4 regions of the Thomasclavelia spiroformis DSM 1552 genome follow, and region 4 is predicted to be linked to each of the others. Evidence: a T-box and tRNA genes for the amino acid it is inferred to sense, from the RefSeq annotation. Region 4 holds a T-box; the other regions hold tRNA genes.

The links. A T-box is a leader RNA that pairs with one kind of tRNA and senses whether it is charged. The one in region 4 lies ahead of NQ543_RS07495 (valine--tRNA ligase), so its partner is inferred to be a tRNA-Val.
Region 1: it has a tRNA-Val gene. The T-box ahead of NQ543_RS07495 (valine--tRNA ligase) is inferred to sense a tRNA for this amino acid. The anticodon was not compared.
Region 2: it has a tRNA-Val gene. The T-box ahead of NQ543_RS07495 (valine--tRNA ligase) is inferred to sense a tRNA for this amino acid. The anticodon was not compared.
Region 3: it has a tRNA-Val gene. The T-box ahead of NQ543_RS07495 (valine--tRNA ligase) is inferred to sense a tRNA for this amino acid. The anticodon was not compared.

Annotation. Positions count from the first base shown of each region.
Region 1 covers NZ_CP102275.1:2,192,718-2,198,575, reverse strand. The annotation lists gene NQ543_RS10440 (DEAD/DEAH box helicase) at 1-1,712, opposite strand, end outside; gene NQ543_RS10435 (low molecular weight protein-tyrosine-phosphatase) at 1,811-2,278, opposite strand; tRNA gene NQ543_RS10430 (tRNA-Lys) at 2,334-2,409, opposite strand; gene NQ543_RS10425 (LPXTG cell wall anchor domain-containing protein) at 2,652-3,365, shown strand; tRNA gene NQ543_RS10420 (tRNA-Asn) at 3,565-3,640, shown strand; tRNA gene NQ543_RS10415 (tRNA-Glu) at 3,642-3,717, shown strand; tRNA gene NQ543_RS10410 (tRNA-Val) at 3,721-3,796, shown strand; tRNA gene NQ543_RS10405 (tRNA-Thr) at 3,809-3,884, shown strand; tRNA gene NQ543_RS10400 (tRNA-Leu) at 3,893-3,976, shown strand; gene NQ543_RS10395 (immunoglobulin-like domain-containing protein) at 4,234-5,858, shown strand, end outside.
Region 2 covers NZ_CP102275.1:1,760,208-1,766,065, reverse strand. The annotation lists gene NQ543_RS12125 (DUF6431 domain-containing protein) at 1-374, opposite strand, end outside; gene NQ543_RS08545 (SDR family NAD(P)-dependent oxidoreductase) at 676-1,188, shown strand; gene NQ543_RS08540 (GNAT family protein) at 1,603-1,926, shown strand; gene NQ543_RS08535 (serine hydrolase domain-containing protein) at 2,137-3,051, shown strand; gene NQ543_RS08530 (GNAT family N-acetyltransferase) at 3,100-3,627, shown strand; tRNA gene NQ543_RS08525 (tRNA-Gly) at 3,693-3,766, opposite strand; tRNA gene NQ543_RS08520 (tRNA-Lys) at 3,823-3,898, opposite strand; tRNA gene NQ543_RS08515 (tRNA-Gln) at 3,903-3,978, opposite strand; tRNA gene NQ543_RS08510 (tRNA-Tyr) at 3,985-4,068, opposite strand; tRNA gene NQ543_RS08505 (tRNA-Thr) at 4,073-4,148, opposite strand; tRNA gene NQ543_RS08500 (tRNA-Val) at 4,165-4,240, opposite strand; gene NQ543_RS08495 (glucose-6-phosphate isomerase) at 4,339-5,619, opposite strand; gene NQ543_RS08490 (CvfD/Ygs/GSP13 family RNA-binding post-transcriptional regulator) at 5,621-5,858, opposite strand, start outside.
Region 3 covers NZ_CP102275.1:2,129,113-2,134,970, forward strand. The annotation lists gene NQ543_RS10080 (hypothetical protein) at 1-348, shown strand, start outside; tRNA gene NQ543_RS10085 (tRNA-Glu) at 394-469, opposite strand; tRNA gene NQ543_RS10090 (tRNA-Asn) at 471-546, opposite strand; tRNA gene NQ543_RS10095 (tRNA-Gly) at 550-623, opposite strand; gene NQ543_RS10100 (DUF2371 domain-containing protein) at 802-1,347, opposite strand; tRNA gene NQ543_RS10105 (tRNA-Gly) at 1,749-1,822, opposite strand; tRNA gene NQ543_RS10110 (tRNA-Leu) at 1,828-1,916, opposite strand; tRNA gene NQ543_RS10115 (tRNA-Lys) at 1,930-2,005, opposite strand; tRNA gene NQ543_RS10120 (tRNA-Gln) at 2,010-2,085, opposite strand; tRNA gene NQ543_RS10125 (tRNA-Tyr) at 2,092-2,175, opposite strand; tRNA gene NQ543_RS10130 (tRNA-Thr) at 2,180-2,255, opposite strand; tRNA gene NQ543_RS10135 (tRNA-Val) at 2,272-2,347, opposite strand; gene NQ543_RS10140 (elongation factor G) at 2,741-4,792, shown strand; gene galE (UDP-glucose 4-epimerase GalE) at 4,888-5,858, shown strand, end outside.
Region 4 covers NZ_CP102275.1:1,575,329-1,581,186, reverse strand. The annotation lists gene NQ543_RS07505 (LysM peptidoglycan-binding domain-containing protein) at 1-373, shown strand, start outside; gene NQ543_RS07500 (hypothetical protein) at 468-1,280, shown strand; T-box leader at 1,303-1,505, shown strand; gene NQ543_RS07495 (valine--tRNA ligase) at 1,547-4,168, shown strand; gene NQ543_RS07490 (hypothetical protein) at 4,301-4,459, shown strand; gene NQ543_RS07485 (hypothetical protein) at 4,461-4,604, shown strand; gene NQ543_RS07480 (SPOR domain-containing protein) at 4,670-5,056, shown strand; gene radC (RadC family protein) at 5,053-5,730, shown strand; gene mreC (rod shape-determining protein MreC) at 5,789-5,858, shown strand, end outside.

The sequences.
Region 1 (5,858 bases), 620 kb from region 4:
TCATTGTCCAATGATAATTGGTTTAGATATAAGGCTTTTGATTTGTCTAAAACGATTGTAGAGTCTTTAATGTTGTCATTACTTATATTTAAATCGTGAATTATGTTATATGCAGCATTTAAGTTTTTATCTTCTAAATTTATAAATTCACCATTTTTAAGACGATGATAAGATTTTTTACGTTCAATTGCATATAAAATATCTTTGATTTCATCTTTTGAAACATTCACACTATCTAAATCAATTTCTAATAAATCATTTTTTAAACGAATACCAATATTTAAACTAATGTTTTTAGGTTTATTTATATTCTTTATTTCTTCACTGACAAATACTTCACAATAATTATTTAATTCAGGTAAGATATTTTTAATAAAATAATAAATATCCTCAGCATTATTAGTGATTAAATACATGTTTGTTAGTTCATCATATTTAGCGTATTTTTCAATTAAGGCAAGGGCATTATCAACTTTTAAGGGTAATTTTGTTTCGTAGCTGTCAATATATTTTCCATCAAATAAAATATTACCTTCATCATCATGATATTCTAAATTAATAGCAAGATCACCAAATTTATTTAAATCAACGTATATAACTAGCGTTATAACGCAAGGCATATAATCATCAATGTTTGCACCGGTAATAGCAATGTATGGTAATATTTGATCGATGATATATTTTCCAAAATATCCAAAATCTTCTTTAGAAACAATTAAATTTTCTTTGTCTAATATTGCTAATAATTTCTTAGTTATTTGAGACATTTCTAAGCTATAGCGATTTAAGATATTATCCTTTAAATAATAGATATATTGGTTACCGATGATTAATTCACCATCGTTTGGAATAAGTGATACTTCAAAATAATCTTCTTTATCTTCAAAGTTTATTGTAAGATTTTTTAAATCGATAGTAGTAAAAAACATATTTATATTTAAGTTCGTTAGATATGTTTCAAAAAAGTTATCAATATTGTATTGATTAATATTAATAGAGCGATTGCGTTCTATTTCATCAATAAATTCACTATTGTCTTTAATGAAATCAATTTGTTTTAAAGCATCTTGGCTAAAAGATTTATAGTTGTGATCAGTAATCAATTTACTACCGTAATTATGGGTTCTTTGATAACGAAGATCAGTAATGAATTCTTTTAGATTTTTAATTAAATATGTTTTTATGTTACCAATACGATAGTTTATTAAGATGCGATTAAAAGAGTATGTAATATTAGGGATTAATTCAATAGGTAAATTGTTAGTTATATTGTTTTCTTTTTTTTCTAAATAATTTTGAATGAGCTGTTTTGATTCATTAAATTTTGCTTGAATCATTTTTTCTTCTTTTATACGCTCAAATTCTTCGAATTTAGCTTTATAATCAATTTTTTGATTAAATTGAAAGGGAATATCGGACATATCTAAACTGTAAAATTTTAATAATAAAACCCCAATATGACCACATGCTAATTCATTATCATGGCAATTAGGGCAACTACACTCAAAAGAAATTATTTTTCCGCTTGTATCAACAATAATATGGCTAGTAGTAGTACGACCATATATTTCAACGTTACCATCGATATGATATTCATTATTATATTTTATGACGGACATGTTTATAATGGTGTTATCTTTATAATAATTATGAGCGGTTTTCCAGTTTTTTTCATTAAATATTCTATTTATTTCATCATCTTTTATATACATGTTCTTTTTCCTCCAATGATTTATTATATCATTATTTCTATGATTACCAAAGAAAAAAAGTTTAATTATTTCAGAATTAAAAAAAACACCATTGGGTGTTAATTTAAATCATATTTTTCCTTTATGTGTTCCAATAAACTAAGACAACCTTCAAAAATATCATCATATGTTTCATCAAAATTATGTGTATACCATGGATCAGCGATATCATGAGGGTTATCTGTAAAATCAAGTAAACGAGAGATTTTATTTAATGGATCATTTTTCACGATTTTAAGAATATTTGTTATATTTTTAGTTTCCATTGCAATAATATAATCATATTTATCATAATCACTTTGTGTAAGAGGAATAGAAGTTTTATTTTCTGTTGAAATATTATATTGAGCAAGTTTGTTTTTTGTTCCAGGGTGAACAGGATTGCCATATTCTTCTTTGCTTGTTGCAGCAGATTGAATATAAAAATTGTTTTCTAGGCGATGTTTTTTTACTAAGTCTTTAAATATAAACTCTGCCATCGGTGAACGACAAATATTTCCTAAACATACAAATAATATTTTTATCATTGTTAACCTCCGTCTATTAAAAAAGATGAACTTTCGTTCATCTTGATTATCTAAATGGTGACCCGCAGGCGATTCGAACGCCTGACCCTCTGATTAAAAGTCAGATGCTCTACCGGCTGAGCTAGCGGGTCATATACATCATTGATGCCATATAAAAATAGCATATTTTTATTTAGATGTAAAGTATTATTTAAAAAAATAATAATAATTTTTGCTTATTATGTGAGATATTGTTATAATTTTGGTATAGGAAATGGTGTTGTGATGATTATTTAAGAGAAAGCTATAATATAAAAATATGATAATTAAGGAGGTAAATAAAATAATTAGGAAATAATCATTTTAAAATACACCATATATTGGAGGGAAGAATATGAAAAAAATTATGAAATTATTGACAGTGTTTGCAATTTCTTTAGCACTGACAGGGTGTATGAAAATTCATTATCAAATTAATATAATTGATAAAGATAATGTAGATGCCAGTATGAAAATCTTGTATTCTAAAGAAATGATGGATACATATGGAATGACTCAAGAAGATATTAAGTCACAAATGGAAACTGAAGATGGTTTAAAAGGTTGGGAATTAAAAGATGTTAGTGAAAAAATTGATGGGGAAGAATATGTTGGATTTAATGCTGTTGCTCCAGAAAGTATAACTAAAGATATTTTAGATTGTTTAACTGTCGAAAATAATACATACACTTTAAAAATAGAAGGTGATGACCTTGGTGAAAGTGTAGATACTGAAGATTTTGAAGATCAACTTGGTTATTCAATCGATAAGTTAGAAGAAATGGGACTAGAAATAGGTATTAAGATTACAATGCCTGGAAAAATTAAAAGTAGTACAGTAGGAACGATTGAAGGTAACATGGTTGATATTGGCTTAATGGACTTACAAAATGCTACTAATGAAATAACTGTTGTTTCCAAAGAATCCACAGCTACTGCTAGTAATACCGGTATAGTTATTGGCGGAATTGTTGTAGTAATATTAATTGCTGGTGGTTTATATTTTTATAAAAATAAAAAAAAGAAAAATGATAATATAGAAGATAATGAAATCAGTGAAGAGATATAAATATAAGAAGTAAGATATCAATGAAAACAAGTTTGAAAGGTGTATTTGGTAATACATTTTAACAAACTTGTTTTTATTTTAAGTAAGTATTTAATCAAATAATGGAGATAAAAATAATATAATGAAAAAAAATAAAAAAAATTTAAAAAAAGTATTGCATATATGTAACGATAATGATATTATATTAGGGCACCAAGTTGCTTGAATAGCTCAGTTGGTAGAGCAATCGGCTGTTAACCGATCGGTCGTAGGTTCGAGTCCTACTTCAAGCGCCATGGCCTGTTGGAGAAACGGTTAACTCACATGCCTTTCACGCATGCATTCACGGGTTCGAATCCCGTACAGGTCACCATTTGGAGGTTTAGCTCAGTTGGGAGAGCATCTGCCTTACAAGCAGAGGGTCAGCGGTTCGAGTCCGTTAACCTCCACCATTAAATAAATAAGCCGGCTTAGCTCAATTGGTAGAGCAACTGACTTGTAATCAGTAGGTTGAGGGTTCAAGTCCTTTAGCCGGCACCATTTTATATGCGGGTGTGGCGGAACTGGCAGACGCACTAGACTTAGGATCTAGCGCCTTCGGCGTGCAGGTTCGATTCCTGTCACCCGCACCATTTTTTTATTTGTATTTAAACGATGAGTATTTTATCTTATCGTTTTTTTTATTTTTTATAAAGTAATTTCATTGTTCAATTATTTTTTTAATTAATATTAACAAAAGAACTATTGCATAGTTATAAATAAAATATCCCATACTAAAGATTGAAATATAATTAATATTATCATGTATATAATAAAAAATTCTAATTTAGTTTTTACTTAATTATTAATTTTTATGAAAATTAAATTATGTAGATAGGAGGGTGAATCAATGGTTAATAAAAAGGCACAAAAAATTATTAAAGGAAGTATTAGTAGTTTAGCGACAGTATCAATATTAAACATTGGTTCAATTTATCCAAATAATATTTTAGAAAATGAAGAAAGTAATGATAAAAATACTGCAGTTATTGAAGATAAACTTACTACATCAAAAAAGGATGATAAAGATAAAATAAATATTAAAAGTGAAAATCAATTTAATTTAACGAATGGACAGGTTATTAATAAAAGTTATCAAGTTATTGCTGCTGGAAATAATTTAATAATTGATGGAAAAGACGTTAGTAATAATAGTGTTAAATCAATTAATGGAAATGCAAAGCTTGTTTTTGAAACAACTCAAACTGATGTTTTCTTTAAAAATACAGTTGCAATTGATAATGAAATAATTGGTATTTTTAATGAAGGAACATATAGTAAATGGCATACTTATACATATGATATTAATGCCAAATATTTTGATAGTGAAAAAAAGACATTAACAATAGCTTTTCATGCGGGAAATAAAGCTAATGCTTTAGAACATAATATTGAAAATAATGATGATTTTTTATTAAAGAATATTCATATGATTTTACCTGATGGAACAACTTTAAAAGTTGCAAAGTATCAAGGAATATATAGTAGTGAAATAGATAAGCAAAGCGAAGATAAGTGGTCAGTGAATACATTAAACGATATTACGTCAAAAAGTAAAATTGAAATGGGAGATGAAAAAAATAGAATTGAAATACTTTATGTAACATTTAAATTAGAAAATCATAATTTTAATGCTTTACGTTATGACTTAGATACAACATTATTAACTGATGGTAAACATCTTATTATTAGTGGTAATAATAGTGTTGAAATAATAAGTGATAATACTGCTCCAGTAATTGAAACTAATATGATCGATGGGCAAATATATCATAATGGTATAATTGAAGCTAGAGCTTATGATACAATTAGTAATGAATGTCAGTTAGTTGCTACACTGGATGGAAAAGCGATTGAATTACCATATAGTTTTCGTTCGTTACAAATGGAACCAGGTGAACATGTTTTATCATTATCAGCTGATGATGCTGTGGGTAATGTTCAAACCAAGATAATTAAATTTGTTACTTTTACAGAACAAGCATCAATTAATGAGGATATAAAACCAATAAATGGAACAACGATTAAAGGAGATCCTACTTTTTATTTAACGGCTACAGACCCAACTAATGATTTAATGAATGTTTTTTTTAAGCGTGGAGAACGTTATATAAAAGGTGATAGTAATATTGTTGAGGATAGTGGTATTAGTCAAATAGCGGGTTCAAATGATAAGTCTTTAAAAAATGATTCTAAAAATGGTTTTCCTTTTTGCCAATTTGATTTAAAAATAAATGATAACATCAATGATGATGCAATGGTTAAAATTGAATGGAAAGGTAATTCAAATAATCAAAAAACATATATGTATGTATATAACTATAAAAGTAATAACTGGGACAAATTAAATACATCAATGACATTTAAAGATGGGATGATGGAAATTGTTGGTGAGATAAGTTTAAAAGAGCATTTATTGGATAATGTGCTTAAAATAATGATTCAAAATGGAGAAGGGTATACACCTAATCAATA
Region 2 (5,858 bases), 180 kb from region 4:
GAAAATTTATGCTTAAGGTAATAAAAGTGAGATGAGTTGAGGATAGGGAGGGCAGTAATGACGATCTTATAAAGATCATGAAAAGTCAAGGAAATAAAAGGGATCATATCTTCAGCCAGGATAGCATGTGTTTTACCGCAGGATTTGCACATGATGCGAGTGATTCTGATTCTAATTTTTTGATTGAAAATAAAGATAGTACGAAAGTAGTAGGCATGTCTGATCCATAAAGAACCATGACAGTTAGGACATAGAATATTATCAAAATTTAAAGAATTAACGGAATCGTTATATGACTTGGATATTAAAGCTTCTAATTTATTCAGGTCAGGAAGAATAGTATTGATTTTTTTATTAAAATGGGTTATTATCATATTGTTCTTATGGAAAGGATGTATACAGACTGTGGTAGGAAAGTATGCATCCTTTTTTCTTTCTCAAAATTTCAGATAAACTGATAAAATAATTTTATCAAAAACCCCGTGAATATGGAAAGAATATAAATAATTATAATAAAAGAGCACCCCTATATATTTGAGTGCTCATTAAAACCCCGTAAAAGATTAGATAGTCTTCTTTTTTTATAAGTTTTTCTTATAAATGTTGACAATAAATCAAGATAAATAAGCACTAAATGAGGTGATATAATAAAATGAAAGGTAAAGGTGATTAAAAATGAAGAAAGATGTAGTGGTTTTAATTGGAGCAGGAAGTATTGGTGTTGCGTGTGCTAGATGTATTGTAATAGGTAAACGTTTGATTATTGGTGATATAAATTTAAAAACAGCTAAGATGGTTGAAGAAGATTTATGTAATGCTGGTTTTGAAACTAGTAGTATACAAGTTGATTTAGTTAGTCGAGAATCTATTTTAAAGGTGATAAAGGAAGCATTGAAATATGGAAATATTAAAAATGTAATTAATGCAGCAGGCGTATCGCCTAGTCAAACATCAATTAAAAAAATATTAGAAGTTGATTTATATGGAACAGCAGTATTGTTAGAAGAATTTGGAAAAGTAATTAGTGAAGATGGAAGTTGTATTGTTATTTCTTCACAATCAGGACATCTTCTTAAAGCATTAAGTCAAGAAGAAAATGAATTGTTAGCTTTAACACCGACTGATGAATTATTAAATCTAGAAATATTAAAAGAAAATAGATACATTACATGCATATCAGCTTGCTAAAAGATGTAATGTTTTAAGAGTTGCTGGTGAGGCAATAAAGTGGGGGAAAAGAAATGCTAGAGTAAACTCAATTTCATCGGGAATTATTATTACATCACTTGCAAATGATTAATTAAATGGACTTCGTGGAGAAAATTATAAAAAGATGTTAGCTTTAGCTCCAGCAAAAAGAGCAGGAACTCCAGATGAGGTATGAGATTTGTGTGAGTTTTTAATGAGTAGTCGAGGAAGATTTATTACTGGAGCAGATTTTTTAATTGATGGGGAGCAAGTGCATCATATTGGTATGGTGATCTTCAATATATGAAAAATACAATGGGAAACTAATAAATGATAAGTTTTAAATTATTGATTATTTGTGATACTAATTATGCAATTAATATAATGAAGATATAAATTTAAAAATATATTTATATGAAAGAAGTTAAAATTGAAAAAAGTGATAAGATGTTAATTAATCAGTTATTAATTGTATGGAAAAATTCTGTAAAAGAAACACATTTGTTTTTATCCAAAGATGAAATAGAAAATATTGAACCGTACGTGTTTCAAGCATTAAATAGTATAAAACATTTGATTATTGAAACTGATGATAATGGAGATTCAATTGCATTTATGGGAATAGAAGATAATAAACTTGAAATGTTGTTTATTGCACCTGATTTTAGAGAAAAAGGATTAGGGAAGAAATTACTTTTATATGGAATTGAAAATTATCAAGTGTATGAACTGGTGTAAATGAGCAAAATCCTCAAGCTAAAGGATTTTATGAATATATGGGATTTAAAGTTTATAAAAGAGATGAATTAGATGTACAAGGGAATCCTTATCCTATTTTGCATATGAGATTAAAAGATTTTAATAAAAATATCCTATAAAGGATATTTTTATTGTATATAGTAAATTTTTATAAAGTATAGTATGATTTAACTATTATAGGAGGGTGTTATGGTAGAAATTGATGCTATAAAAAATAATATAACTATACTTTCTAAAAAAATAGACTGTTTAAATATTGATAGTATATTTGTGGAACATGATGGAAAGATAGATAAATTTTTTTATACTGAAGAAAAGTTACATGAATTAAGAAGTTGTTCTAAATTATTAGTTGCAATGGCAATTGGTATTGCAATTGATAAAAAGATGTTAACATTAGATACTAAAGTTTATTCAATATTAAAAAAATTAGTCGATATTAAAAATGAAAAAATAAAAAAATGGGATATTAAAACTTTATTAACACATACAACAGGTTATAAAGAAATGATAATGACTGCTAAAGAAATTAAAGAAAAGAATTTAGATATAAATAATATCTTAAATTATGTATTAAATGTTGATATTCCTTATCAAGTAGGAACAAAATTTGTTTATAATAATGTTGAACCATTTATATTATCTGTATTTTTTCAAGAAAAATTTAAAATAAAGTTATCTGATTTTATTAATGAAAACATATTTAAAAAATTAGATATAAAAAAATACCAATGGGATGATTACGGTAAATATTGTCCTGGTTGTACCGGATTATTTTTAAAACATTCAGATTTTCATAAGATAGGAAGATTATTATTAAATGACGGAGTGTATAATGGCATTCAGGTAATATCTAAAAATTGGATTAATATGATGTGTTCATTGCAATTTGAAATATCATCAGTATATAAAACAAAAGTAGCGTTACCTATGCTTGGTGCTGGTTATTATACTTTTATTTCAAAAGAAGGTTATGTATTTAGAAATGGTTCTAACGGACAATATATTATTTTAAATAAAGATAATAATTTACTTATAACTATAATGTCATCTGAAAAAAACAGAGAAAATGTTATGGAAATTTTAAGAATATTATTTAGTTAATAAATTATGAATTTATTTTGATAATATCAATTCAAGGAGGTAAAGTTTATGTCATTAAAATTAGTTAAAGGTTCTTATGAATATAAAAATCAAATAATTGATATGTTGAAGGAATGGATAGCTTATAATGAACAACATCCTAAAGCTAATACTTCTCCGTATGCTATTTTTAAAAATGATTATCATGACTTTGATTATTACTTAAATAATTTAGAAATTAAAGAAGCAAATGATAATTTAGTAGCTGACTCTACATTTTTTTGCTTTGATGATCAAAGAAATATCATGGTTGGTGTTGTTAATATTCGTCATGATTTGAATGAATATTTATTAAAATATGGTGGTCATATCGGTGATGGAGTTAGACCTAGTGAAAGAAGAAAAGGGTATGCTACTAAAATGATTAATTTAGCTTTAAAAGAATGTAATAAACTCAAAATTAAAAGAGTATTATTAGTGTGTGATAAAAATAATATTGGATCAGCTAAATCTATTATTAGTAATGGTGGTATTTTAGAAAATGAAGTTGTCAATGCTGATAAAATTATTCAAAGATACTGGATAGATTTAGAATAGAAAAGGATATTTTATATAAAATAAAAACTCATGAACATTTTTAAGTTCATGAGTTGCTTTTTTATTGGAGCGGGTGATGGGAATCGAACCCACGTAGTCAGCTTGGAAGGCTGAAGTTCTACCATTGAACTACACCCGCATCGCTCTATTATATTAACATAAATAATTAATATATGCAAGATATTTTTTAAGAAATGGTGACCCGCAGGCGATTCGAACGCCTGACCCTCTGATTAAAAGTCAGATGCTCTACCGGCTGAGCTAGCGGGTCATATTGGCTGGGGTACCTGGATTCGAACCAGGGAGATGACAGAGTCAAAGTCTGTTGCCTTACCGCTTGGCTATACCCCAAGAAGATGGTGGAGGAGGGCGGATTCGAACCACCGAACCGAAAGGAACTGAGTTACAGTCAGCCGCGTTTAGCCACTTCGCTACTCCTCCATCATGGTGCCGGCTAAAGGACTTGAACCCTCAACCTACTGATTACAAGTCAGTTGCTCTACCAATTGAGCTAAGCCGGCGTATTTTTTATTTTAATGGTGGAGGTTAACGGACTCGAACCGCTGACCCTCTGCTTGTAAGGCAGATGCTCTCCCAACTGAGCTAAACCTCCATCGTTTGGTGCCTATTTATATTATCATCTACTTTTTAATAAGTCAACAAAAAAATGATAAAAATAAAAAAGAAACGATCAAGATTGATCGTTTCCTATTAATATCCAGGTTTACCTAATAATTTAAACATGTTTTTCTTATAAACTTCAACCCCAGGTTGATTGAATGGATTAACCCCTAATAAGTATACAGACATTGCACATGATTTTTCAAAGAAGTAAACCATGTAACCAAAACTATATGCATCCATTTTATCTAAAGTAATTAAAATATTTGGAACATTACCTGTATTTACATGGGCATCAATAGTTCCTTGGCAAGCTTTTTTATTTACAAAATCAACAGATTTTCCAGCTAGATAGTTTAAACCATCTAAATCATCTTTATCATTTGGAATAATCATATCACCCATTGGTTCATTAATTTGTAAAATTGTTTCATATAATACTTTAGAACCTTCTTGAATAAATTGACCTAATGAGTGTAAATCAGTTGAAAAAGTAGCACTAGTAGGTAAAATACCTTTTCCTTCTTTACCTTCTGATTCACCGTATAATTGTTTCCACCATTCAGCAACCATAGCTAATTGTAATTCATAAGTTACAAACATTTCAGCACTATATCCTGCTTTGTGTAAAATTTGACGTGCAACACCATATTTATATGCATCATTTTGATCTAAATCAGGGTTACTATATTTATTCATTGCATCATTAGCACCTTTTAACATTTCATCAATATCAATACCAGCCATTGCAATAGGGAATAGTCCAACTGGAGTTAATACTGAATAACGACCACCTACATCATCAGGAATTACAAAAGTCGTATAACCTTCTTCAGTTGCTAAAGTTTTTAAAGCTCCACGCGCTTTATCGGTTGTTGCAACGATTCTTTCTCTTGCACCTTCTTTACCATATTTAGCTTCACACATTTCTTTAAAAATTCTAAATGCAATTGATGTTTCAGTAGTAGTACCAGATTTAGAAATGACGTTAATTGCAAAATCTTTACCTTCAATATATTCAGCAACTTGTTTAATATAGTTAGATGAAAAAGTATTTCCTACATAAATTATCTCTACTTTATTTTTAGGATATAAACCGTTGATTGCTTCAATTGCAGCACGTGCTCCTAAATAAGAACCACCAATTCCACAAACTAGTAATACATCAGTTTTTTCTTTTAAATTAGCAGCAGTTTTTTTAATTAACTCTACTTCAGCTTTATCATAATTTTCTGGTAATTCAACCCAACCTAAAAAATCATTACCAGCTCCTGTTTTATTATGAATCATATCATGAATTTCTTTAACAGTATCTTTGTATGATTCTAAGTTTTCATTTAATTTTGCTTTTGATAAATCTAATGTAATCATTTTAATTTTCCTCCGTAATTCCTTGTTTAAGCCATTTTTCCATGGCTTTAGCTAGTGGTGTAAAACCATTAGGCGTTTCAACGATTGAGCGTCTAGGATTTTTATAGTAGACACGTTTATTTCGCCTGCGATATCGATTATCAATGGCCTTTAAACTTAATTTAGCGTGGTTGGTTTCTTCATCAAAATCAATCACTTTAACTTTAATGAATTCACCAACTTTTACAAAGCTATCAATG
Region 3 (5,858 bases), 550 kb from region 4:
GCTGCTAACTACGATTTAATTCTTACTATTGCCCCCAATGAAACAGTTAAAAATCAATTGCATAACTATTCATCTGATTGTAAAAATAACGCAACTTTTCTTGATAAACTTTATCAAGAACTGAACACTACCAGTTTCTTTCCATTACTTGAAAAACCAGAATTTCATGGTAATTTTAAACAATCAACTATGTGGCTTTTAAAATACACTGAAAATGCATATCGCATTTTTCATCTAAATTCTTATAACAATAAATTTCCAGATAATCAAATTAAAATATTAAAATATATTTCCGGTAATTTAATCAACCAATACATGGGGCTTTGTCATATAATACTAACAAAATAATATATAAATAAAAAATCCAAGATAACTCTTGGATTAATTTTCTAATGGTGACCTGTACGGGATTCGAACCCGTGAATGCATGCGTGAAAGGCATGTGAGTTAACCGTTTCTCCAACAGGCCATGGCGCTTGAAGTAGGACTCGAACCTACGACCGATCGGTTAACAGCCGATTGCTCTACCAACTGAGCTATTCAAGCAAATGGAGCGGGTGATGGGAATCGAACCCACGTAGTCAGCTTGGAAGGCTGAAGTTCTACCATTGAACTACACCCGCATCTCCTTTTTAGCAGAGCCCTTAACGACTACTGCTCATGTATAATAACATTTATATTAAATTAATGCAAGCATTTTTTTAAAAATTTTAAAAATTTTTTTCAATAATTTTACTCATCTATATACACAAATATCATCCTTTTAATCCCAAAACAAAAAAGCACTGATATAATCAGCACTTATTGATTCGACTCGTTTCCAGTATTAACATCCCCTTCATCTAAAGGAATATCATTAGAATCTTCTATTCCATTATCTTCAATTGGTTTATCATTAGATTCATTAGTTTGATCACTCTCATCAGTTTTTTTATCAGTAGCTTTATTTTTATCATCTGCCTCAGAAGATTTTTGAGATTCTTTATCATTATCTTCATTTTTATTGCTTTCATCTATCTGCTCTTGTAATTCATTAATTTGTGCTTGTTGATCTTGATAATATTCATAAGCAAAATAGCCACCAACACAAATTCCTGCTATAACAATTAAAATCAACAAAAATATGATTAATGTCGAAAATACTGAACGACCTTTCTTTTCTTTTTTTACTTTTGTTTTAACTTTAGTTTTATTCTTTCTTTTAGTTTTTGTTACTTTCTTTTTCTTTGCTCGCTTTTGTTTATTGTCTTTTTTAGATTTATCTTCACTTCCATCTTCATTTAAATCATCTTCATAAATAATATCTTCCACTTCTGTAGTATCATCAAATTCAAATCTTTTTGCCATTATTTACACCTCTTTTATATTAATATTATACAAAGATATGAATTTTATATAAACAACAATAATAAATTAACTGATTTTACACTTTTATCACTTATACTCCTATAATATAGAACCTCTTTTATTTAATGTTCTAAAAAAACAACATTAATTTGAAAAGATACTTTAAAAAGAGAAAGTTAATGCACTAATTTAATATCTGTTAGTAGTAAAGAAAAATTTTATGAATGTTACAAATTTAAAACCGTCCTCTTGATATAAATGGTTATGGTAAGAAAATCAGGGAATCATATTTTTCTAACCCAAATCATAATATATATATTTTAACTTTATAGAAAGCACTTAAATCTATTATTATAAAAAAAGATGACATAAACATATGTCATCATATTGCACTTAAAATATGGAGCGGGTGATGGGAATCGAACCCACGTAGTCAGCTTGGAAGGCTGAAGTTCTACCATTGAACTACACCCGCAAGAATGGTGCCCAGGGCCGGAATCGAACCGGCACGGATTTTAAGGTCCGCAGGATTTTAAGTCCTGTGCGTCTACCAGTTTCGCCACCTGGGCAATTTATAAGAAATGGTGACCCGCAGGCGATTCGAACGCCTGACCCTCTGATTAAAAGTCAGATGCTCTACCGGCTGAGCTAGCGGGTCATATTGGCTGGGGTACCTGGATTCGAACCAGGGAGATGACAGAGTCAAAGTCTGTTGCCTTACCGCTTGGCTATACCCCAAGAAGATGGTGGAGGAGGGCGGATTCGAACCACCGAACCGAAAGGAACTGAGTTACAGTCAGCCGCGTTTAGCCACTTCGCTACTCCTCCATCATGGTGCCGGCTAAAGGACTTGAACCCTCAACCTACTGATTACAAGTCAGTTGCTCTACCAATTGAGCTAAGCCGGCGTATTTTTTATTTTAATGGTGGAGGTTAACGGACTCGAACCGCTGACCCTCTGCTTGTAAGGCAGATGCTCTCCCAACTGAGCTAAACCTCCATAAATCTTGCTTAATTAATATATCATATCTATATCAACAAGTCAACTACTTTTTTCACCAAATTTATTTTTGGATTTTTCAATCACAAAATATTCATTGGCTCAAGCAAGAACTATATTATCATAACTATTAAATTTTTTCAACAAAAAGTTTAAATTTTTTATTTTTTCTAAAAAACTTCAACTTTTACCCCAATAATACATTTAATTTTATAAAATATAATTTTATCAATAAAACTGATTATCATCTAAAAAACACTAATTAATATTATTTACTTACAAATAATTTTTTCATGTAAGCGTTATCTTTTTATTACTATATTAATGCTCTTTTGTTTAAAGATATGATAAAATTATATTATAAAGTTCAATTACAGAAAGGTGGTTATTTTAATGAGAACTTATCATGCAAATGAAATTGGAAATGTTGCCGTGTTAGGACATTCCGGTTGCGGTAAAACAAGCATTGTCGAAGCGATGGCGTATCGTAGCGGCCTAATTGATCATATCGGCAATGTTAATAGCGGAAATACACTTAGTGATTATAGCAGTGAAGAAATTTCTCGTAAATCTTCTGTTAATCTTTCTGTTATTCCAGTTGAATGGAATAACTGTAAAATTAATTTAATTGACGTTCCTGGTACTTTTGATTTTACTGGTGAATGTGAATCTGCTTTAAGTGTATGTGAATCTGCTTTAATAATTGTTCCTTCATCATCTGGCATTAACGCTGGAACTAAACAAGCTATGTATAAAGCTAAAGATAAAGCTAAAATAATTTATATTAATGGTTTAGACAATCCTAATAGTGATTATGCAACTAAATTACAACAATTAAAAGATACTTATGGTAAGGCTATTGCCCCTATTCAAGTACCAATTATGGATAATAATAAAATGATTGGATATATTAATGTTGCGAAAATGGAAGGACGTATTTTTGAAGGTACCCAAACTAAGCCTATGGATATTCCTGAAGAATTGATGGATCAAGTTACTCCAATTAAAGAAATGATTGATGAAGCCGTTGCCAATACAAGTGATGAATTATTAGAAAAATATATTAATGAAGAACCCTTTACTAAAGAAGAAATTTCTTTAGCTTTGCGTAAAGGTGTTATTGAAAAAACTTTAATTCCTGTTTTATGTGGTACAGATCAAATCGGTATTCAAATAATTTTAAATTCTATGGTTGCCTTTTTTAGTGCCGCAGGCGATATGAGCAATTCACTAATCGTTGAAAATGTCGATAAAAACGAAGAAGAAATTATTGGTTATGATGAAAAATTACCTGGTAGTATTTTTATCTTTAAAACAATTGCCGATCCATTTATTGGACGTACTTCTTTATTTAAAGTTATCACAGGAACTATATACAGCGGTACATCGATATATAATGTAAAGCGTAAAGAAGTTGAAAAGATTACCAAACTATATCAACCAATAGGAAAAAAATTAATTGAAGTAGATTGCTTACATGCTGGAGATATTGGTGCTGTTACAAAATTTAATTTTTCTAAAACCAATGATACTTTATGCATGGCTGGATACCAGATAATTGTTCCTGAAATTAATTTTTCTACACCATATTATGGCAAATCAATTGTTCCAGTTGGTAAAAGCAACGAAGAAAAGATCACTAATGCTATTAATAAATTATTAGAAGAAGATCCAACATTACAATTTAAACCTAACTACGAAACAAAGCAACAATGTATATATGGTATTGGTGATATTCATTTAGATGTTTTATTATCAAAATTAAAAAATAAATTTAAAGTTGATGCCACATATGAAGATATCAAAATACCATATCGTGAAACAATTAGAAAAAGTGTCACCCAAAGAACTCGTTATAAAAAGCAATCAGGTGGTCATGGTCAATTTGGTGAAGTAGAAATTACTTTCGAACCATCACACGATTACACTAAACCTTATATTTTTGAAGAAAAAATATTTGGTGGTGCTATTCCAAAAACATACTTTCCTGCCGTTGAAAAAGGATTAGCAGAAAGCGTTAAAACTGGTGTTTTAGCTAAATATCCTGTTTTAGGAATTAAAGCTACATTAATTGATGGTTCATATCATAATGTTGATTCATCAGAGATGGCATTTAAAACTGCTACTTCAATGTGTTTTAAAGAAGCTATCCCAAAGGCAAATCCCGCATTGCTTGAACCATATATGAAAATGAAGGTAATCGTTGATGAAGAATATACAGGAGATATTATGAGCAATTTTAATACTAAACGTGCTCGGGTTATTGGTAGCGATATTTTAAATGACGGCTTAGTAAAGATAATTGCCGAAGCACCAATGAGTGAAGTTATGAATTATGCTGTTGATTTAAGATCTATTACCCAAGGGCAAGGTGTTTTTGAAATGGAATTTTTAGATTATGAATTTGCTCCTGATAATATTGCTAAAAAAATAATCAATAATTAAATTAGTAGCTGGATATTTATTAAATATCCAGTTATTTCTTTTATTTGATGTATAAAAATGTTATCATAAAAGCATGAAATCAGGAGGAAAAAATAATGAATGTACTTGTTTGCGGAGGAGCTGGCTATATTGGTAGCCATATCTGTGTAGAATTATTAGATGCTGGATACGAAGTAACAGTAATCGATGATTTTTCTAACTCTAAACCAGAAGTATTAGAACATATCAAGGAAATCACCGGAAAAGAAGTTAAGTTTTATGAGTTTAATATTTTAAACGAAGAAAAAACAGAAGCTGTATTTAAAGAAAATAAAATTGATGCCGTTATTCACTGTGCTGCTTTTAAGGCTGTTGGTGAATCAGTAGAAAAACCAATTGAATATTATACTAACAATTTAACTACAACATTAATAGTTAGTAAAATGATGAAAAAATACAATGTCAATCAAATTGTTTTTTCATCTAGTGCTACTGTATACGGAGATCCTGAAAAAGTCCCAATTACAGAAGACTGTAAACTAGGTGAAACAACAAATCCTTATGGAACAAGCAAAGCCATGATGGAAAGAATTTTAACTGATGTACAACATGCCTATCCACAAATGTCAGTTACACTGCTAAGATATTTTAATCCAATCGGTGCTCATGAATCTGGATTAATTGGTGAAGATCCTAAAGGAATTCCTAACAACTTAATGCCATATATCATGAAAGTAGCAACCGGTGAATTAGAATGTCTTGGAGTATTTGGAGATGATTACAATACCCATGATGGTACTGGGGTTCGTGATTATATCCACGTTGTGGATTTAGCCAAAGGACATGTTAAAGCAATTGAACATTACGCAAAACCTGGAGTTCATATTTGTAACCTAGGCACTGGAACTGGATATAGTGTTCTTGATTTGGTAAAAACATTTGAACGAGTTAATAATGTTAAAATCAATTATGTAATTAAAGATCGTCGTCCTGGAGATATTGCAACTTGCTATGCAAATCCAGAACGTGCAAATAAGGAATTGGGTTGGGTCGCAACTAAAGGAATCGAAGATATGTGTCGTGATAC
Region 4 (5,858 bases):
TAATGAAATTGTAAAAGAACCATTAGAAAAAGAAAATAAAGTTGCTGAAAGTAGACCAATAGAACCAATTAGTGATTATGATACGGTTAAAAAAGATGTTGTAAGTAAGGATGTAGAGAGTAAAGAAAAAGCAGTAACTGAAGAAATTGAAGAACAATTACAAGAAAAAGTTTATCCAAGCAAATCACGACCTATTTTTAAAGATTCTAGTGATAGTATTGGTACTTATTATTTGTATATTGTTAAAGAAAATGATAATTATGAAGATGTAGCTAGTCGTTATGAAATTGATGAAAGTATTATTAGAGATTATAATCAAGATAAACCACTAGTTGCTGGCAATGTTTTAATTATTCCTTATGTATGTAAGTAAAATAATTGAAGAAGCCTATTGTTTAAAGGTTATTGGATTAATTAAGGTTTCTCAAAGGGTATATAAGGTAAAGTGTAATGAAGGATTTTTTTGTTTGAAGTTTATTGAAAACAGTAATTTGACAGTTATTTTTGATCATATTGAAAGTTTACATTTGGAATGTTTTTTAAAAGTAATAAAAAATGTAAATCATCAGGCAATTACAATCTATGAAGATAAGATGTTTTATTTAAGTAGATGGATAAAAGAAGATAATATGATTGTAAAAGAGTTGAAATTAAAATTTTATTATGAATGTTTGGCTTATTTGCATTCAAAAACTTTTTTCAATTATAGTGCTTCTAAAAGTTTTTTTAAACAGCAAATTGAAGATCTTGAAAGAATTATTCATGAACGAAAAGCTTATTATAATGAGTTAATGAATAATTTTGAAACAATGATTTATAAAAGTCCAACAGGATGGATGTTTGTTTTAAATTATCATAAAATTGAATGTTGTTTGAAAAATGCCTTGGAGATATTAGATTGTTATCGAGATTATGTATGTAATTTAGATACAATTAGATTATGTTTGACTTACAATAATTTTAGTTATGCTCATATTATGATGAAAGAAGGTAAGCTGATTTCGTTTGATCATATTAAAATTAATTTATGTATTTATGATATTTATAATATGTATCAAAAGATACCAGAACTTATTTTTGATTTTGATGTAATTTTGGATAGTTATTTTTGTAAGTTAAAACTTTTAAAAGAAGAGAAGTTATTGCTTAGATGTTTGTTGCATGTTGTACCGATTATTAAATTGGGACATGATGAAATTAATAATATTATTGTTATGTCACGTTTATTATATTATTTAGATTCTATTTCTTCGTTAAATAAAAAGCTTTCAATTGACTAGTGGAATGGTTTTTGTTAAAATGTCTTTAGCAACGATTAGGAAGAGTAGGTTTTGATGTTTGATAGAGAGTCCTTGTTGGTGGAAATAGGATAAAATAAGAAATTGAAGGTAGCCTAGGAGCATGTTTATTGAAACTAAGTAGGTAAACACGTATAACTGCGTTAAAGTTTTTGAGGCATAAATATTATGCAAAGTAAGGTGGTACCACGAGCATTCGTCCTTATGACGATGCTTTTTTATTTATTAAAAATATGGAGGTAAAAATGATGAAAAAGCAATTAGAACCAAAGTATAATCATCATAAAGTAGAAGAAGGAAAATATCGTAAGTGGATTGAAAAAAAATATTTTGAAGCAGGTGATACAAGCAAAAAACCATATTCTATCGTTATTCCCCCACCTAATGTAACTGGTAAATTACATTTAGGTCATGCTTGGGATACTACATTACAGGATATGATCATTCGCTATAAAAGAATGCAAGGATATGATGCTTTATGGCTTCCAGGAATGGATCATGCTGGAATTGCCACTCAAGCAAAAGTAGAGGCTAGAATGCAAGAAGAAGGTGTTTCTCGTTATGATTTAGGAAGAGAAGGATTTTTAAAAAAAGCATGGTCTTGGAAAGAAGAATATGCCTCAATTATTCGTAGTCAATGGGAAAAATTAGGTTTATCACTTGATTATTCTAAAGAACGTTTTACTTTAGATGAAGGATTAAGTGAAGCGGTTAAAGAAGTATTTGTTAAATTATATAATGAGGGATTGATTTACCAAGGTAAAAGAATCATTAACTGGGATCCCATGCAACGTACGGCATTAAGTAATATTGAAGTTATTCATAAAGAAATTGAAGGGGCAATGTATTATTTCAAATATAAAATTGTTGATAGTGATGAAGAATTAGTCATTGCAACAACCCGTCCTGAAACAATGTTTGCCGATCAAGCAATTTTTGTTCACCCTGATGATACAAGATATACGCATTTAGTAGGTAAAAAGGCAATTAATCCAGCTAATGGAGAACCTTTACCAATTATGGCTGATAGTTATATTGATATGTCATTTGGAACAGCAGTTATGAAATGTACGCCAGCTCATGATCCTAATGACTTTGCTTTAGCTAAAAAATATAATTTAGATATGCCAATTTGTATGAATGATGATGGAACAATGAATGAATTAGCAAATAAATATCAAGGAATGGATCGTTTTGAATGTCGTAAAGCGTTAGTTGCTGATTTTGAAGCTAATGGAATCGTTGATCATATTGAAAAACATATGCATCAAGTTGGACATTCTGAAAGAAGTAATGCTATTGTTGAACCATATTTATCTAAACAATGGTTTGTAAAAATGAAACCTCTAGCTAAGATGGCTCTAGATAATCAATTAAAAGATTCTAAAGTAAATTTTGTTCCAGAACGTTTTGAAAAAACATTCAATCAATGGATGGAAAATATTGAAGATTGGTGTATTTCTCGTCAATTATGGTGGGGTCATCAAGTACCTGCTTGGTATCATAAAGAAACTGGAGAAGTTTATGTAGGTAAACAACCTCCTAAAGATATTGAAAATTGGAAACAAGATGAAGATGTTTTAGATACTTGGTTCTCTAGTGCACTTTGGCCATTTTCAACTTTAGGTTGGCCAAATGAAGATAGTGAGTTATTTAAACGCTATTTCCCAACTAATACTTTAGTAACTGGTTATGATATTATCTTTTTCTGGGTAAGTAGAATGATTTTCCAATCATTACACTTTACTGATCAAAGACCATTTGAAAATGTATTGATTCATGGTTTGATTCGTGATGAACAAGGACGTAAAATGTCTAAGTCTTTAGGTAATGGTGTTGATCCAATGGATGTTATTGATGAATATGGAGCTGATACGCTTAGATTCTTTTTAACAACAAATTCGGCACCAGGAATGGATTTACGCTATATTCCTGAAAAGCTAGAATCTTCATGGAATTTTATTAATAAAATTTGGAACAGCGCTAGATTTGTTTTAATGAATATTGATGAATCGATGAAGTATGAAGATTTAACATTTGACAATTTAAATTTATGTGATAAGTGGATTTTAAATCGCTTAAATGAAGTGATTAGAGAAGTAGATATTAATATGGATAAATTTGAATTTGTTAATGTTGGAACAGAGTTATATAAATTTATCTGGGATGATTTTTGTTCTTGGTATATTGAATTAACTAAAGTTCATTTAAATAGTGAAAATGAAGTTGAAAAACAAGCAAGTTTGAATACTTTAGTATATGTTTTAAATGCTATTGTAAAGATGTTACATCCATTTATGCCATTTGTAACTGAGGAAATTTTCCAAGCAATTCCACATCTTGAAGAATCTATTTGTATTGCTTCATGGCCAGAAGTAAATGAAGATTTTAATGATGAACAAATTAATGATCAATTTACATATTTAATTGATATTGTTAAAGGAATTCGTGAAATTAGAAGTCAATATACAATTAAAAATGCAATTGAAGTTGCATATATTATTGATACAAAAGATAGTCAGTTAGAAAGTTTAATGGACCAATGTTTACCATATATTAAAAAATTATGTAATGCAATTTGTTCAGGTTACAATTTAAAAGCAACTGGTGAAGTAGCAAATATTACAATTAAAGGTGGTAATTCTTTATTAATAGAATTAGGTGATTATATTGATAAAGATGCTGAAAAAGAAAAGTTACAAGCTCAATTAAGTAAACTTGAAGGAGAAATTAAACGTTGTCAAAATATGTTAGCTAATGAAAAATTTGTTTCTAAAGCACCAAAAGAAAAAGTTGAATTAGAAAGAAAGAAATTAGCTGATTATCAATCAAAATATGACGCAGTTAAAGAAAAATTAGATACGATGTAATTTATTAAGCCATTAACATTTGTTAATGGTTTTTTTATATTTTTGTAGTAAAAAAATTATTTTAATTGTAAAAGATAATAAGAGGTTTAGTGGATGTGTGGCCTTGAAATAAAAGGAGGATGAAAGACGAGAATGAATGAATTGCAATTAAGTAGTCAAATGGAGATTTCTGGCGGTGGAATAGGAACAGTAGTTTTTTGTGTTGTAATTGGGGCGGCGGTTTATAAAATGGTAAGATCTTCAGCAGGAAGAATTTCAATTCCAAGAATTATTTCAATTGAATGGAGATAGTATGAAAGAATTACCAATCAGTATACAAAAAGAAACTAATGGTGGATTTGCTTTACCATTTATTATTACTATAGCTGCTGTTGTTGCGGGATTAAATACTGCAAGATTAATTAAAACTCATTATTCTATTACACGAAATCGCTAATATGAAAGGCTATTAGCCTTTCATATTTTATAATTATGAGCATATTCTTTTATTGGAGGTAGAATATGAAGATAATTAGATTAGCAATAGTTAGTGCAGTTGGGTTGTCGATATTATTTGGTGGATTTTATTTAAAAGTTTTTTCATCACTTGAAAGTGAAATTGATGCTTACATAGTTCAAGTAGGAATATATAAGCAAGAAGAAAATGCCAATGAGATGATTAATCAGTTAACAAATTTAAAACAACCAAATTACAAATATCAAAAAGATAATAACTTTGTAGTTATAGCTGGAGTATTTTTAAATGAACAGGAGGCAAAGACTATGGGTAATGGTATTAGTGAACAAGGTATTACATGTGTAATTAAACAAGTTAAATTTTCTAATGAACTAAAAGATGATATTGAACAACAAAATTATGAAGCAATTATTAAAGAATTGAGCTCATGAAAATAAAAAATTATCCTGAAAAAGAACGCCCTCGTGAAAAAGCCTATTATTATGGGATTGATAGTTTAACTAATAATGAATTATTAGCATTGATATTACGAACGGGTAGTAAAAAAGAATCAGCATTACAGTTAGCACAGCGGGTTATTAATGAAGTGGGCGGTTTGTCATATTTAAAAGATGTCACATATCATCAGCTAGTTTCTATCAATGGAATAAAAAAGGCTAAAGCAATTAGTATCCTTGCTGTAATCGAGCTTACAAAAAGAATCAAAGGAATTCAAAAGGAACAGACGGTTATTAAAGAACCTAAAGATGGATATTATTTAGTTAAAGATAAGCTGATGTTTGAACAGCAAGAACATGTTATCATTTTATGTTTAAATTCTAAATTAGAAGTAATGAAAGAAAAAACGGTTTTTATTGGTAGTAATAATATTTCAATTATTAGTGGTAGAGAAATATTTAAAGAAGCATTAATTTGTGGTAGTAGTAGGATTATGGTGATTCATAACCATCCCTCAGGTAATCCAAAGCCCTCTTTTGAAGATATTGAAATAACTAAACGATTGTATCGGATGGCTGAGGAATTAGAAATTGAAATTGTTGATCATTTAATTATTGGTAGAAATAAATTTTATAGTTTTGCATCAAAAGAAATTATTGAAGTCTAAAGTTAATTGATTATTTTATATTAATGCCTTATAATGAATGTACGTGTGAGGTGATAATTTGAATAATCGAAAGAAGCAAAGAAATAGAAAGATCATTTTAATTATTACAGTTACAATTATTGTTTTTT